4 regions of the Pelosinus sp. UFO1 genome follow, and region 3 is predicted to be linked to each of the others. Evidence: riboswitches for the same ligand, from Rfam matches in the RefSeq annotation. Region 3 holds a riboswitch; each other region holds the start of a gene.
What was found. A riboswitch is a leader RNA that binds a small molecule or an ion and turns the genes downstream of it on or off. The one in region 3 is predicted to bind S-adenosylmethionine.
Positions count from the first base shown of each region.

Region 1: linked by a shared signal. The riboswitch ahead of UFO1_RS15975 (homoserine O-acetyltransferase) and the one ahead of UFO1_RS04980 (pyridoxal phosphate-dependent aminotransferase) in region 3 are both predicted to bind S-adenosylmethionine.
Region 2: linked by a shared signal. The riboswitch ahead of metA (homoserine O-succinyltransferase) and the one ahead of UFO1_RS04980 (pyridoxal phosphate-dependent aminotransferase) in region 3 are both predicted to bind S-adenosylmethionine.
Region 4: linked by a shared signal. The riboswitch ahead of UFO1_RS06850 (methionine ABC transporter ATP-binding protein) and the one ahead of UFO1_RS04980 (pyridoxal phosphate-dependent aminotransferase) in region 3 are both predicted to bind S-adenosylmethionine.

Region 1 covers NZ_CP008852.1:3,369,688-3,373,902, forward strand. The annotation lists gene UFO1_RS15970 (homocysteine synthase) at 1-1,084, opposite strand, end outside; gene UFO1_RS15975 (homoserine O-acetyltransferase) at 1,098-2,255, opposite strand; SAM riboswitch class I at 2,335-2,435, opposite strand; gene UFO1_RS15980 (6-phospho-beta-glucosidase) at 2,741-4,057, shown strand; gene pepF (oligoendopeptidase F) at 4,120-4,215, opposite strand, start outside.
Region 2 covers NZ_CP008852.1:3,001,522-3,005,736, reverse strand. The annotation lists gene UFO1_RS14280 (4Fe-4S binding protein) at 1-227, shown strand, start outside; gene UFO1_RS14275 (hypothetical protein) at 233-733, shown strand; gene UFO1_RS14270 (4Fe-4S dicluster domain-containing protein) at 819-1,679, shown strand; gene metA (homoserine O-succinyltransferase) at 1,690-2,607, opposite strand; SAM riboswitch class I at 2,732-2,832, opposite strand; gene UFO1_RS14260 (MFS transporter) at 3,090-4,215, shown strand, end outside.
Region 3 covers NZ_CP008852.1:1,119,539-1,123,753, forward strand. The annotation lists gene UFO1_RS04970 (MATE family efflux transporter) at 1-256, shown strand, start outside; gene UFO1_RS04975 (MetQ/NlpA family ABC transporter substrate-binding protein) at 306-1,121, opposite strand; gene UFO1_RS04980 (pyridoxal phosphate-dependent aminotransferase) at 1,253-2,443, opposite strand; SAM riboswitch class I at 2,515-2,619, opposite strand; gene UFO1_RS04985 (MFS transporter) at 2,790-4,076, shown strand; gene larA (nickel-dependent lactate racemase) at 4,089-4,215, shown strand, end outside.
Region 4 covers NZ_CP008852.1:1,521,886-1,526,100, reverse strand. The annotation lists gene hisZ (ATP phosphoribosyltransferase regulatory subunit) at 1-1,160, opposite strand, end outside; gene UFO1_RS06855 (YerC/YecD family TrpR-related protein) at 1,203-1,505, opposite strand; SAM riboswitch class I at 1,656-1,760, shown strand; gene UFO1_RS06850 (methionine ABC transporter ATP-binding protein) at 1,844-2,902, shown strand; gene UFO1_RS06845 (methionine ABC transporter permease) at 2,871-3,524, shown strand; gene UFO1_RS06840 (MetQ/NlpA family ABC transporter substrate-binding protein) at 3,587-4,215, shown strand, end outside.

The sequences.
Region 1 (4,215 bases), 2.3 Mb from region 3:
GAGAATCAATAAATTTTCTACCTGCTTCTAACCCACCTTTGATACCAAAGGTTAATATAGCACCTGCTCCACGAGGAAAATACTTTTTCGCCAAATCATAATCTGGGTGATTGGTCAACCCTGGGTAGCTTACCCAACTCACACTTTCATGTTTTGCTAAATGCTCAGCAACGGCTTGCGCATTCTCGGAATGACGTTTCATACGTAAATGAAGAGTTTCTAACCCTTGCAAAAATTGAAAACTATTAAACGGGCTGAGGCACGCTCCTAAATCCCGCAGCACTTGAATTCTCAGACGAATGATAAAAGCCAAAGGCCCCAAGGCTTCTGTATATTTTAGTCCATGGTAACTTGGATCTGCCTCACTCAATAATGGAAACTTGCCGTTGTCCCAGTTAAATTCACCACCATCAATCACTAAGCCACCCATAGATGTACCATGCCCACCAATAAACTTCGTGGCAGAATGAACAACAATGTCTGCACCAAAATCCAAAGGACGACATAAATAAGGTGTGGCAAACGTGCTATCAACAATTAATGGGATCCCATTTCGGTGGGCCACTTCGGCAACTTTTTCAATATCAAAAATATCAATTTTAGGATTTCCAATCACTTCACCATATAGTGCTTTTGTCTTTGGCGTAATCGCCTTTTGGAAGTTTTCTGGGTCCCTTGGATCAACAAAGGTTACCTTGATCCCTAAATTAGGCAAAGTATAGGAAAACATATTATAAGTACCACCATACAGCGTCGAAGAGCTGACAATTTCATCTCCTGCTTGAGCAATGTTTAAGATGGCTCCACTAATTGCAGCATGCCCAGAAGCAAAGGCTAAAGCCCCGACGCCACCTTCAAGCGCTGTAATACGTTTTTCTAAGACATCAGTAGTAGGATTAGTCAAGCGACTATAAATATTACCAGACTCTTTTAAACCAAACAAATTGGCAGCGTGCTCGCTATCACGAAAGTTATAAGCAGTGGTTTGATAAATGGGAACTGCTCGTGATCCTGTTGTCGGATCTGGCTCCTGACCACCGTGAACAGCTAAGGAATCAAAACGTAATTTTTCTTGTACTGACATGTTATACACCCTCCTAATTTTTAGTTACTTTACCTATAGTTAGCTTTTTTATAAACTCATTGATCAAGGGCCTTAATAAATGAAAATCAATTAAAAAGCCATCATGACCATGAGGACTTTCAAGTAAGGCATACTCGGCATCCACTCCGCAATCACGCATAGCTTCCACCAATTCTTCTTGCTGGTAAGGAGGATATAAAATATCAGAACTTACCCCCACAACCATTACTTTCCCCGTAATTTGGGCTAAGGCATCCTCATAGCTTTTACAGCTATCTGACAAATTATAATAATCTAAGACTCGTAGTAAATATAAGTAGGAATTCGCATCAAAACGGCGCGCTAAGCTATTCCCTTGATGATCTAGGTAATTTTCAATTTCAAAACATCCATTGCGGCGTTTCCGTCCAAATTTTCCTTCCATAGACAATTCGGATTGATAGGTAATCATACCTACCGATCGGGCAATTGCTAATCCTTTTTCTGGACCATTCCCGCCATAGTAATTTCCACCTTGCCAACCTGGGTCAAGAGTTATAGCTTGCCGTGCTACCTTATTATAAGCAATGGACTGAGAAGATGAATATCCCGGAGCGGCAATTGCCATAACACCATCCATAAAATCAGGATAAGTTACAGCCCACTCCAAAGATTGCATTCCACCCATAGAACCGCCAATAATTAACTTAACATGTTTAATCCCCAGCAAATCTAGTAATCGTTTCTGTACCTGCACCATGTCTAATAAAGTTATTTCCGGGAAATCCATGCCATAGGCAAGCCCATTTTCTAAGTTAGGAGAAGCTGGACCTGTTGTCCCTTGACAACCACCAAGCACATTGGCACAAATAATAAAATACTTATCTGTATCTAGGGGGCACCCTGAACCAACCAGTGGTTCCCACCAACCTTTTTCGTCATGTTGGTTATGGGCGGCTGGATGACTATCACCTGTCAAGGCGTGATGTAAGAGTATAACATTATCGCCTTTTTCGGATATATGTCCATAGGTTTCATATGCTACAATAACCTCTTTTAATATTCCCCCTAATTTGAGGTGCAAGGGATTTTCTGTATCAGCTACTTTAGCCATCTTTAAATAAGGCCGCCACTTAAATCCTGGAAAGTAAGTTAACGTTGTCTGCATGCTACGGCTGTTATCTAACAGCATCCATATACCCTCTCCTCACCATCTCAAATATATAAAAAACCCCTCTTATAAATAAGAAGGGTTTTTTATATAGTAAACCTTCTTATCTCCCAGGATTGCTCCTGCTGGAATTAGCACCACTGCATTACTGCCGGTTGCTGGGTGTCATTGGGCCAGTCCCTCCACCACTCTGGATAAGATTCAAATATTTAGTTGTAACGTTGTAAACCTAATGTTGTTACTATATCATGAAGTATCCCTAATAGCAATACTTATGATTTGTTTCATTGGTGATTTCGTAAAATGTTTTTGCAATATTTGGCATTCATACTATCTTTTTATATCCCTGTTGTATTCATTACAGAAAATGTCTAATGTGTATTCCCTTCTCTTAAAGTGAAACTGTACTAGTACAGTTTCACTTTATCCTAATTGCGCTCCTTCTTTTAGAACTATATGATTATTTTATAGAGATAAAAATTCCAAGTGTATTAGGAGGTTTTATTATGAAGGGGTTAAAAATTGTGACAATCGGTGGTGGCTCAAGTTATACACCGGAGATTATTGAAGGATTTATAAAAAGATATGATGAACTGCCCGTTCACGAACTGTGGTTAGTAGATATTGAAGCAGGCAAAGAAAAATTAAGAATTGTAAGTGATCTTGCCAAAAGAATGGTCCAAAAATCCGGGGTACCAATGGAAATACACACGACTCTAGATAGAAGAGAGGCTCTGCCCAATGCCGATTTCGTAACGACACAATTTCGCGTAGGGCTCTTAGATGCAAGGATAAAGGATGAAAGAATTCCATTAAGCCATGGTTATATTGGACAAGAAACCAATGGTGCCGGAGGAATGTTTAAGGCACTGCGAACCATTCCAGTCATACTTGAAATTGATAAAGATATGGCAGAATTATGCCCGAATGCTTGGCTAATTAACTTTACCAATCCCTCAGGAATGATCACGGAAGCCGTACTGAGATATGGGGCAAATAAGAAGGTCATTGGCTTATGTAATGTACCTATTGGAATGGAAATGGCAATAGCCAAACTATTTGATGTTGACCACAATAGAATAAGAATTGACTTTGCCGGTTTGAATCATATGGTATTTGGTTTAAATGCATATTTAGATGGTGAGAACATCACCAAATCAGTGCTTGATAATATTGCTGCTGGCAAGATGCCGAGTACTGTAAAAAATGTTATCAATATTAATTGGATACCCGAATTTGTACTAGGATTAGATATTATACCTTGCCCCTATCACAGATACTATTTCAAAAAATATGAAATGTTGGAAAAAGAATTAGAAGAGTTTGCCAAAGGGGAAACTAGAGCTGAAATAGTAAAAAAACTGGAGGATGATCTTTTCGAATTGTATAAAGATCCGAGTTTGGACATAAAGCCACCACAATTAGAACAACGTGGTGGAGCCTATTATAGCGATGCAGCCTGTAGATTGATAAACTCAATATATAATGACAAGGGTGATATTCAGCCAGTAGATACGAGAAATAATGGTGCAATTGCCGGAATTTCGCCTGACTCGATTGTGGAAGTAAGCTGTGTGATCACTAAAGATGGTCCTCAACCAATTGCTATCGGTGAGCTACCCATACAAGTAAACGGCTTAGTACAACAGATTAAGTCTTTCGAAAGAGTAGTCATTGAGGCAGCTGTTACTGGCGACTATAATAAAGCGTTATTAGCTATGACAATGAACCCGTTGGTCGCTTCTGATAAAATGGCTAAAGTTTTATTTGATGAAATGTTAGAAGCTCACAAAGAATATCTCCCCCAATTCAAAAGCTTATAATAGCAAAAAACAACGCCAGATCCGAAGGAATGATCTGGCGTCATTTTAGTTAAATTAAGATACTATTTAATTGTGAACGATTCTTCTTTCATTAAAATTTCCAATTCATCTAACAAACGATTAAATTTATGTAACGTAATTTCGATAGGCTCAGGAGT
Region 2 (4,215 bases), 1.9 Mb from region 3:
ACAATAGTGATACATATTCGAACATGGACAAGTTTGCTTGTATGAGTAGGAGAAAACGATTCAACGGACCATTTAATCATTGTGGTTGTTGCATTAAAGTTTGCCCAGTGGGGGAAGATCGGAACCTTTATAACAGCACAGCCATAAAAAAATATTTTGATGAAGCAAAGGATATCACTTTATGGGGTTCTGGGGTTGGGGCAAACATAATAGAAAGAGAGGAGTAGCTATTTTGGCACAAATAGAGTTAACTACGGCTGAGATAATGGAGCAAGCTCGGAATCTTGGAGCGGAATTTGTAGGTTTTGCGACCATTGACAGGTGGGAAAAGTCTGAGGATGTACCTATAGCGCTTCATCCCCACAGAATTTGGCCTCAGACTAAAACTGTAATTGTCTTAGGAGTTCCCTCATGGCAGCCTAGTGGGGAAACATCACCCACAATAGTGAGGGAACAATCTAGCGTTATAAATAATCTACTAGATGAAGTAGCTTATCGATTGGCAGTATTTCTGAACCGTAACGGCTATCCGGCTGTCAATATTCCATGGGACAGTGAGGGGGAAGGCATACCCGAACACAAAACAATCGCAGTATTTTCTCATGTATGGGCTGGACATTATGCGGGCCAGAGTCAAGTAAGTAAAAACAACATTTTTCGGGCCGCAAAGTACAATCCCCAGCTTAATTTCGTATCAGTGTTGACAGCCTTTGAATTAAAAGGCGACGTATGAAGATAAAGAGAAGTTATGTATAAGAGTTTGTTATGCTAGAAAGTATGCCTAAAGTTCAGAGAGGATGCAAACTTAGCAAAAAGGAGTGAGTAGACTGGCACAAGTTGAGTTAACTAAGGCAGAGATTATCCAGGAAGCCCGAGATCTAGGAGCCGAGTTTGTTGGTTTTGCGTCCATTGATAGATGGATAGAGTCTGGGGATGTACCAGTGGCATTTCATCCCCACAAAATTTGGCCCCAGGCTAAAACGGTGATCGTCCTAGGAGTTCCTTTATGGCTGCCTATTATAGAAGCATCACCCACCGTACTGGGGAGGGAACAAGCAAAGGTAACAAATGAGTTATTAGAAAAAGTAGCTTATCGATTGGCGGTATTTTTAAACCGCAAAGGTCATTTAGCTGTCATTCCAGATAGCGAGGTTGAAGATGAATTAGAAGAAAAACCGATAGCAGCATTTTCTCATATTTGGGCTGGGTATTATGCTGGACTTGGTTCATTAGGCTGGAATCATACCTTGTTAACACGGGAGTATGGTCCGAGGGTTCAGTTGATATCAATCTTCACTGCTTTGGAATTGGCAGGAGATCCTTTAGTTGAAGGAGATTTATGCAATAAATGTTTGTATTGTCAAAAAATCTGTCCTGCTCAAGCCCTTATCGGTGATGAAAAGTTAAAATATGCGCAAGTAGACCAAGCAGCCTGCATAAATAACGAAAAAAGATTGCAAAAAGCTTTTAGTGATCCCTGTGGCTCTTGTCTAAAAGTGTGCCCAGTTGGGGAAGATAGGCAGCTTTTTCAGAGTAATAGCTTTGTAAAATACTTTGAGGAGCAGGATATTTTAGCCCGTAATCCGCAGGCAGAGGCATACAGGGATTGGGTACATATTCGTAATTATGGGAGTTATCCATTAGAGGGGGCCTTAAAGAAAAAAGAGGATAAGGGATAGTAAAGAACCATTATAATAAAGAAAGATCGAAAGGCGTTTCCTGATAGACATAGTAGTTGAGCCAGTTGGAAAAGAGCAGGTTGGCAGCACTTCGCCAGAGGACTACTGGTGTTTGCGTGGGGTCATCGTTAGGATAGTAATTTTGTGGGATTTGAACTGATAACCCTTGAGCAAAATCTCGATCGTATTCGGCCTTGAGAGAAAGAGGATCATATTCTGAATGGCCTGCAATAAAGAATTGTCTACCTGTTAGATCAGCGGCAGCATAAACACCAGAAATATCAGACTCTGACAAAATGCGTAGCTTAGGATTCTTGAGGATGTCTTCCCGTTTAAATTCAGTATGTCTGGAATGGGGAACATGAAAGATATCATCAAAACCACGGAATAGTTTGACTTGTTCCGTATCATTCTTTTTGTGGGGGAAAACTCCAAATATTTTTTGTGGAAGATCATATTTTGGAATACCATAGTGGTAGTATAGTCCGGCTTGGGATGCCCAGCAAATATGGAGAGTGGAATATACATGAGTTTTACTCCATTCCATAATTTCACAAAGTTCATCCCAGTAGGCTACCTCTTCAAAGGGAATTTGTTCGACAGGTGCACCAGTAATGATCATGCCATCATAGTTGCGAGATTTTATATCCTCGAATGTTTCATAAAATTTGATCAGATGTTCTTGTGATGTATTGGTAGGACAATAAGTAGCAGTATACATGAAGTCAACTTCCACTTGCAGAGGAGAATTACCTAGCAGGCGGAGTAATTGAGTCTCAGTAGTAATCTTGATAGGCATGAGATTTAAAATTAATATTTTAAGAGGACGTATATCTTGGGTATAGGCTCGGTTCTCATGAATTACGAAAATGTTTTCACTTTCCAGAATGTTGGTAGCAGGTAAATTGTTAGGGATTTTTATAGGCATAGTGCATTCCTCCATTTTTTTGATATTATAAAAACTCAATAGAAGGCTGTTATGCTCTTCTAATCAAGTGGGGTAACAAAAAGAGCCCCTTTCCGAGGAAAGGGGCTCTTTAAACCGCACATTCCTCTCATCTTTCAGGATTGCTCCTGCTGGAATTAGCACCGTTGCATTGCTGCCGGCTGCCGGGTGTCATAGGGCCAGTCCCTCGACCTCTCTAGATAAGAGTTTAATATTAATTTATGAATAATATTAACATAGGTAAATAAGTAAGTCAAAGTAAAATTTAATAAGAGGTTTTACAAAATGTCATACTATATTGACAAAGTGACCAAGCTGAATATAATAAAAGTTAAAGATTGTCAATTTCAAGGATGAATGACTATGAAAAAAGGTCAAGCTCTTTCTGAAATGAAAGTGGTTTGATCTCTTTTATTTAATTGGTGAGATATTGGTTGTATAACAAACAAGGAGACTCCTGTTATATGTTGAAAGCACATAATAAGAATGCGCAAGTTTCTTCCCTCATTCACTGCAAGTCATATGTACATTTTTGGTTTTCCAGGGTTCTGACAACTCTGGCGTATCAAATGCTGGCTGTTGCCGTGGGTTGGCAAGTCTACGAGTTGACTGATAGTCCCTTCTATTTAGGGTTGGTTGGTCTTGCTCAGTTTTTGCCAATGTTTTTACTAACTCTTGTTGTTGGGCATGTGGCGGACCGTTTTAATCGTCAGAAAGTTATTTGTATTTGTCAAATAACGGAAGGCGTGGGTGTAGGTTTGTTGGCAATCGGAAGTTATACTGGTTGGCTTAGCAAAGAAAGTATCATTACCATTGTATTTCTGATCGGCGCAGCCAGGGCTTTTGAGGGACCGACGATGCAAGCTTTTATGCCTGGATTGGTATCGGCTAAGATTTTTCCGCAAGCTTTGGCGACTGTTAGTTCGGCAAATCAGACAGCCAATATCATAGGGCCGGCAATTGGGGGATTACTTTATGCTGCAGGTCCTGCCTATGTTTATTGTGCAATTAGTGTACTTTTTCTAGGTGCCAGTTTTCTTATTTCTAGAATTAAAATTGAACGTGAAATACGGAAAGTTCATGCTGTTAATCTACGAGAATTATTTGCTGGGATCACTTTTATTCGTCGAAAACCCACAATACTTGGTGCCATATCCCTGGATCTTTTTGCTGTACTGTTAGGGGGAGCAACTGCTCTATTGCCAATTTATGCTAAAGATGTGCTTTTTATTGGGCCAGAGGGAGTGGGGATTTTACGCTCAGCGCCAGCCGTAGGTGCCTTATTGATGTCAGGTTTTTTAGCCCATTATCCTCTTAAACGTAAAGTCGGCCGAACGATGTTTAGCGCTGTATTTGTTTTTGGACTGGCTACCATTGTATTTGCCTTATCAACGTCCTTTGCTTTATCTCTCGCCTCATTAGTTGTCCTTGGTGCTGCAGATGTCATCAGCGTTGTCATTCGTTCCTCCTTAGTGCAATTGCAGACGCCAGATGAAATGCGGGGAAGAGTGAGTGCCGTCAACTCAATGTTTATTGGAACTTCTAATCAGTTAGGAGAATTTGAGTCTGGTGTAACGGCAGCTTTTTTCG
Region 3 (4,215 bases):
TGCAGTATTTTTTCAATTGTCTGATGCAATTGCTACACCAGTACAAGGATCGTTACGAGGTTATAAAGATGTACGCATTACATTTATTATGGCGATGATTTCTTACTGGGTCGTAGGTTTGCCCCTCGGATATGTCTTAGCGCATCATTCTTGGTTAGGAGCTTTTGGTTACTGGATTGGATTGATCGTTGGTTTAGCTTTTGGCGCTATATGTCTATCAGCACGATTAGTCAGAGTACAGCGTAAATATGTGTAAAAAAGCTGCCCTTTTAAAAAGGGCAGCTTTTTTACACATATTTAAATTTTTACCAAGCAGCTGTTACAGAACCTTTAAAGTGTTCTTGTATAAATGCTTTTACTTCATCCGAGTGGTATGCTTTTATTAATTTTTGTATGGCTGGGTTTTCTTTATCTTTGCTACGTACGGCAATGATATTTGCATATGGCGAATTAATATCTTCAATGGCAATCGCATCTTTAGTAGGTACTAATCCAGCGGTAATTGCATAGTTGGTGTTAATGGCGGCAACATCCATGTCAGCTAAGGAACGAGGAATTTGTGCTGCGTCTAACTCCTTAATTACAATTTTCTTAGGATTTTCAACAATGTCAGTAACAGCTGCCTTAAGGCCAATTCCTGGTTTTAGTTTAATGAGGCCAAGTTTTTCTAATAATAGTAGAGCTCTTCCTCCGTTTGTAGGGTCGTTAGGAATAGCAACAACAGCGTTTACTGGTAGGTCGGCAATATTTTTTAATTTACTAGAGTAAATACCCATTGGAAAAATAACTGTATTTGCTAAGGATATGATATCGTAGTTACGATCTTTGATAATGTTATCAAGGTAAGGTTTATGTTGAAAACTGTTAACATCGATATCGCCTTGATTTAAAGCTACGTTAGGTTGAATGTAGTCATTAAATTCAACAATTTCAATTTTTAAGCCGTCTTTCTCGGCTATTTTTTTAACTTGCTCCATTACTTCTGCATGGGGGCCAGCAGTAACACCTACTTTAAGTGGTTTTTCTATCTTTGCTGTACTTTGTTGGCTGCACCCAGCAGATAAGCCTAGGATAAAGATGAGGGTTAACAAAAGGGAAATAAACTGAATTGATTTCTTCATAATGAATATACCTCCTATTTAATAATGTGATGGATTATTTTACGGAATCAGAAAGTATAACACTTTCTTGATTCCAAGTAAGAACGACTAAGGCTTCCGCCTGCGTCTGAGGACTTGGCTTAAGCCAAGTCTTATCTTAATTTTTGCAATCTTTCTACTGCGGCTTCCAGTGTGGCTAATTGTTTGCAGAAGCAAAAACGTATAAAACGATGTTTGTCATTAGCATTTTCTTGATAGAAACTAGAACCTGGTACGACAGCAACGCCAATTTTTTCAGCTAAGTAGCGAGCAAAGTCAATATCATTTTTCCACCCGAAGGAGGCGATATCAGCCATAATGTAGTAGGCTCCATCAGGACGAATGCACTCAAAACCGATGGCAGCTAATTCTTTTAACATGAAATCTCGGCGTTGACTATAAAAATCGACTAACTTTTCATAATAAGTAGCAGCAAAACCCATGGCATGGGCAGCAGCTTCTTGCAACGGGGCAGCTGCACCCACTGTTAAGAAATCATGCATTTTCCGTATGGACTGGCTTATTTCAGGAGATGCGATAACATAACCAATACGCCAGCCAGTAACACTGTAGGTTTTGGATATACTATTAATCGTAATGGTTCTATCTGCCATGCCAGGTAAGGTAGATAGAGGAATGTGTTTGATTTCGTCATAGATGATATGCTCATATATCTCATCAGTAATCGCTAAAACATCGTATTGAATACAAAGCTTAGCAATTAAGTCTAATTCTTCTCGATTGAACACCTTACCTGTTGGGTTGTTGGGAGTGTTAATAATAATAGCTCTTGTGCGTTCGGAAAAAGCAGCGATTAATTCTTCTTGATTAAAGGAAAAAGCTGGAGGATGTAATTGTACATATTTAGGTGTTGCACCGCAGAGTATAGCATCTGGGCCGTAATTTTCATAGAACGGCTGAAAAATAATAACTTCATCTCCAGGGTTAATCGTAGCCAAAAGTGTTGCCACCATTCCTTCTGTAGAACCGCAACACACCGTGATTTGCTTTTCTGGATCAATGTCAAGGTTGTAATCTCGTTTATTTTTCTGGGCAATGGCATCTCTTAGGGATTTGGTACCCCAAGTAATCGCATATTGGTTGTGGTTTTCTAAGATTGCTTTAACAGCGGCTTCTTTGATTTCATCTGATGCAGGAAAATCTGGAAATCCTTGTGCCAAATTGATGGCTTTATGAGCAGTGGCAATACGAGACATTTCCCGAATGACGGATTCGGTAAAGCGGCTAGCTTTTTCTGAGGCGTATTTTCTTAGAGCCTGGGTTGGTTGTGAATTATGGTTCATGCTACTTACTCCTTTTTCTTTACAATAAAAAATCTTCTTCATAAGATGAAGAAGATTTTATTTCAAAATAATCTTCATCTCCCAGGAATACTCCTGTTGGAATTGGCACCGTTCGCAGTATGCGGTGGTTGCCGTAGCTTCATCGGGCCAATCCCTCAGCTAACTCTTGATGAATATATGCTGTTATTGAAAATAATAGTAGCATGCGATCTAGATCATGTCAAGTAAGTTTAAAAAGACAGATTCTTTTGTCAATTGACATGTAAACTTTACAAACGTATAATGTATTTAATGAGATGAGGTCTCCCTTGGGAGGACTTCGATACTTGTGCGGGGGGTAAATTTTATGAATCAGAAAAAAACCAATTTTCGTTGGACCTTAGCAGGACTTATGTTTTTTATTAGTTTTATTTCTTACATGGACAGAGTAAATTTATCCGTAGCCACTCCAAGCATTATGCAGGAATTAGGTTTTAGTAAAATGGATATGGGTTTAATACAAACAGCTTTCTTTGTCGGTTATGCATTTATGCAAATACCAGGTGGTATTATGGGAGAGTTTTGGGGACACCGAAGAGTCTTAGCTATAGCAGCTACTTGGTGGTCCATATTTACCGCATTGACAGGCGCTTGTAGTAACTTTACCTTTTTCGCTGCCACTCGCGCTATGTTTGGTTTAGGTGAGGGACCTATGGCTCCAGCTATAGGGCGTTTTATTTATCGTTGGTTTAATCCTAGTGAAAAAGGACGTGCCTCTTCTTTCATGCTAAGCGGTGTATTTTTTGGGCCGGTTGTTGGCCCGACTCTTACCGTAGCTTTAATGATGGCTTTTGGCTGGCGCTCTGTATTTGTGATTTTTGGCGTGTTAGGTTTAGTCATTGCCGGACTTTGGTATTGGCTCGCAAAAGATTCGCCTCGGACCAGTCCTTATGTTAATGTAGCGGAAGCTGATTATATAGAAGAAGGCCTCAGTGCGAATGCTGATAAAAAAGAATTGGCCCCATGGCGTATTTTTTTAGGATCTTCTCAATTTTGGGCCATTGGTATTCAATATTTTATAACAGACTATATTATGTTTGTATTTTTGGCCTGGTTGCCTTTATACTTAATGGAGGCACAAAATTTTTCACTACAAAAGATGGGAATTGCCGCTTCTTTTCCTTGGGCTGCACTTTGTATCGTAACGGCTACGTGTGGTTATATCAGTGATAAGCTGGTAACGTCAGGTGTTTCTAGGTATAAGTCAAGAACCTTGTTGGGGATTTCTGGATTGATTCTGTGTTGTACGACACTTTATTTAGGGGCCGTAGCGACAACACCTTCCATGAACGTGTTGTGGCTGACAATCTCTCTAGGGTCTCTTGGATTTACTTTTAATGCGTCCTGGGCTGCTTGTCTTGACATTGGTGGTAAATTTGCTGGTTCAGTTTCTGGGTGGATGAACTTTTGGGGCAACCTGGGCGGTATTGCCGCTCCTGTTGTTACGGCATGGATTGCAACAAATTATGGATGGCAGGCTGCCATTGTGACAACTGCAGCTTCGGCTGTAGTTGGTATTATCGCATGGTTAGCTGTAAAGCCTGATGTGCCGTTGGCTATAAAAGTAGAAGAAAAGCTGGAAAAAATTGCATAGGAGAGATGCTATATGTTAAAAGAATTTTCCCTTGGCTATGGTGATCAGGAAGTTACCATATCCTTGCCTAAAGAACGTATTTTAAACGTGGTAGAAGGCAAACCAGTTAAGGCTCTAGTCGATGTAGAAGCCGCTGTAG
Region 4 (4,215 bases), 400 kb from region 3:
TAACCTTTGCTTTTTTGACTGGTCTCAGCTTCTATTTTTGACTGAGGAATCAAAGCAAGTTCTACACATTGTCCTGATTTACGCAATGATTCTGCTTGTCCAATGGCCGCTACCAACTTATCTTCTCCCCAACCAACATAAATACTTTTGCAATTGGGAGTACCAATAATACCTTGACGTTCTAGTGCTAACAATACCCGTTCTATGCCTAAGGCAAAACCAGTAGCACCGGAGTTCATACCAAAAGAGGTTAACATAGTATCATACCGGCCACCACCACATATGGGGAAACCAAGTCCTGGTGTGTAACACTCAAACACCATACCTGTGTAATATTCAAAATCACGAATAATTCCTAAATCAAAATCTACATATTGAGCAACGCCATAACTTTCTAACAAACTATAGATAGCAGACAAATTATCTAAAGCCTTGCGACTCTTTTCATTCGTTACCATGCTATAGGCTTCTTCGAGCATTTCTTTTGTGCCATGCAGTAATGGTATATTCTTAAGTAACTTTTGTTCTCCTTCTGGTAAACCGCTATTCACAAGAATTTCATCTAATCCTACTAAATTTCTTGTCACCATAGCTTGTTTTACCTGTTGTCTTTGAGAGAGAGAAAGCTCACTTTGTTCCATTATACCGTTAATAAAATCCACTTGCCCCAAACCAATTTGAAACTTTTGTAACCCAGATGTAAGCATCGCTTCTACAGCCAACGCGATGGCTTCTGCATCAGCGGTAGGCTCAGAAACTCCCATAATTTCCACACCAGCTTGATAAAATTCGCATTGTCTTCCGGCCTGAGCTTGCTCATAACGAAACACATTTGTTAAGTAAAATAATTTCATTGGGCTGGGACTTTCCTTAAAACGAGTCGCTGCAACCCGAGCCATAGGAGTTGTCATATCTGAGCGAAGTGCTAAGATACGATTATTTTTATCAAAAAACTTGAACATATGCTGTTCTGAGTCGTTGCCAGCCCCTATAGCCATTGTTTCTAAATACTCCATCGTAGGAGTCACAACTTCATCATAGCCCCAACTAGCAAATAAATGAGCTAGAGCCCCTTCTACAGCACGTTTCTGCCTAGCTTCTTTCGGTAGAAAATCTCTTGTACCATAAGGAATTTGTGGCACGAATTCATCTTGACCCATAAAAAATAAACACTCCTAACTTAGTTGAAATATTTTCTGACCCTACTTATTTTGGCTTTCAATTCGTTCTAGCATAAACTTATATCCATCTGCACCGTAATTCAAGCAACGTTTTACACGACTAATCGTTGCAGTACTCGCTCCTGTTTTGTCGACAATATCATCATAGGTATGACCAACCTTTAACATCCGAGCCACTTCCATCCGCTGAGCAAGAGACTTCAATTCACTTACTGTACAGATGTCTTCAAAAAACTGATAACATTCTTCTTCATTTTCTAACAATAATATGGAACGGAATAATTGATCTGTCAATTCATCTTTCAACTTGGGATTCGTAGCCATATTTCTTTCCTCCTACTGTAGGATAAATCCTTTATCCCTTTTAAGCTTTACTTAGTGAAATTATAACATTGTGATTCCTAATTTGCAAAGTGATTTTTTTCTTGACACCATTTTTCAAAAATGATAATATATGTTTCAACAAGTTAATATTTTTCATCAAGAGCAGTTGAGGGAATGGCCCTATGAAGCTGCGGCAACCATTCACTTTTGTGAAACGGTGCCAATTCCACAGGATCTAATCCTGGTAGATGAAGCGCAATTCAAGATTGATAGCACGCTTCATTTTGTGAAGCGGTTTTTTTTATGCATCAAAAGATTATAAGGAGGGAAAGATTCCATTGATTAAACTTGAAAATATAGAAAAAGTATACCAAAGCGACAACGGCACAATTCACGCTTTAAATGGAGTTAATTTAACTGTTGAACAAGGAGAGATTTTCGGGATTATCGGAACCAGTGGCGCTGGAAAAAGTACACTGATCCGTTGCATTAATATGTTAGAACGTCCCACCAAAGGTACTGTTATCGTGGATGACCAAGAACTAACGTCCTTAAATGAACAAGAATTACGGGAACAGCGCAAAAAAATAGGCATGATCTTTCAACACTTCAACTTACTATCTTCTCGGACGGTTTACGAAAATATAGCCTTCCCCTTAGAACTAGCAAAGCGTAGTAAAGAAGAGATCGATACAGAGGTTATGCATTTACTCGCATTAGTTGGACTTACTGATAAAAAGGATCAATATCCTTCTCAACTAAGCGGCGGACAGAAACAACGAGTTGGTATTGCACGGGCGTTAGCAAATCACCCTAAAGTACTCTTATGCGATGAGGCCACTTCTGCCCTTGACCCCCAAACAACCAAGTCTATTTTAGAATTATTAAAAGATATTAACCGCAAATTCCAGCTCACTATCGTGCTTATTACTCATGAAATGCAGGTTATCAAAGAAATCTGTAATCAGGTTGCAGTCATTGAGGGTGGCAGGATTATTGAGCAGGGCAAAGTAATTGATATTTTTACTCAACCTCAAGCAAATACTACTAAGGAATTTATAAGTGCTATCATCAATCATAACTTACCAGACTTCTTCAATGATATTATCTTATCACCAGTACCTACTGCTGATAGCAATCTTATTTTGCGTTTATCCTTTATTGGTCACTCTACCGAAGAACCTGTTATTTCTAGTATGATTCGTCGTTTTAACATTGATGCCAGTATTTTATACGGGAACATAGATCATATTCAAACGACTCCTTTTGGTACATTAATTGTAGAACTATCAGGTGAACAGGTAGCTTTACAGCAAGCACTTAGTTATTTAAAAACACGTGAATTAGGAATTGAGGTGATTGGTTATGTCGCAAGACATGCTCGCGTTGCTGGTTAAATCCTTATGGGAAACTACCTATATGGTTGCTGTTTCTAGCTTTATCTCTGCTCTCATTGGTATACCTTTAGGTATTATTTTAGTAACTACGAATAAAGGACACATTCTTGAAAATACTTCCCTTAATCGAATATTAGGAGCTATCGTGAATGCGACTCGCTCCACACCCTTCATTATTTTAATGGTAGCTATTATTCCAGTCACTCGATTATTAGTTGGTACTTCCATCGGCACTAATGCGGCCATCGTCCCACTAAGCATTGCCGCCATCCCTTTTGTCGCTCGTATCGTAGAATCAGCTCTCAAGGAAGTTGATTATGGTGTCATTGAAGCGGCACAAGCCATGGGCGCATCTCCTAGAGAAATCATTACAAAGGTACTCATTCCAGAAGCTATGCCCGCAATTGTTCTTGGATTAACATTAACAATTATTAGTCTTATTGGCTACTCAGCCATGGCTGGAGCCATTGGCGGCGGCGGTTTAGGGGATTTAGCCATTCGCTATGGCTACCAACGTTTCCGTGCTGATATCATGTTAATCACTGTTATTATCTTAATTGCACAAGTACAAATCGTACAGTCCACTGGCGATTACTTATCCAATCGTCTCAACAAAAAATAGGAACAGCACGAATTGAATTTTTGGGTGCTTTCTATAAAAAAATTTTAGGGGGATTATAAATAATGAAAAAACTGTTTCTTGTTCTTATTGGAATTCTTAGTTTAGGTCTATTAGTGAGCGGATGCAGCCAAGAAAAGGCTCCTGCAAGTCCGGCAAGTAAAGCTACTGTACTAAAAGTTGGCGCTACAGCAGTACCTCATGCAGAAATTTTAAATGTAATTAAACCAACTTTAGCTAAAGAGGGCATTGATTTGCAAATCGTTGAATTTACTGACTACGTAAAACCAAATATTGCTGTGGCTGAAAAAGAATTAGATGCAAACTTCTTTCAACACATCCCTTATCTTACTAAATTTTCTACAGAACGTAATTTGGCATTAACCTATACTGCAGCAGTGCATATCGAACCAATGGGTATTTACTCCAAGAAAATTAAGAATCTAAACGAACTTGCTGCTGGCGCTAAAGTTGCCATTCCTAATGACCCCACTAACGGTGGCCGTGCTCTTGCACTTCTTGAAAAAGCAGGCATTATTAAATTAAAAGACGGTGTAGGTGTTAGTGCGACAGTAAATGATATTGTAACCAATTCCAAAAACATTCAAATCAGCGAATTAGAGGCTCCTCAACTTCCCCGTGTTCTTGAAGATGTAGCGATTGCTGTTATTAATACCAACTATGCATTAGAAGC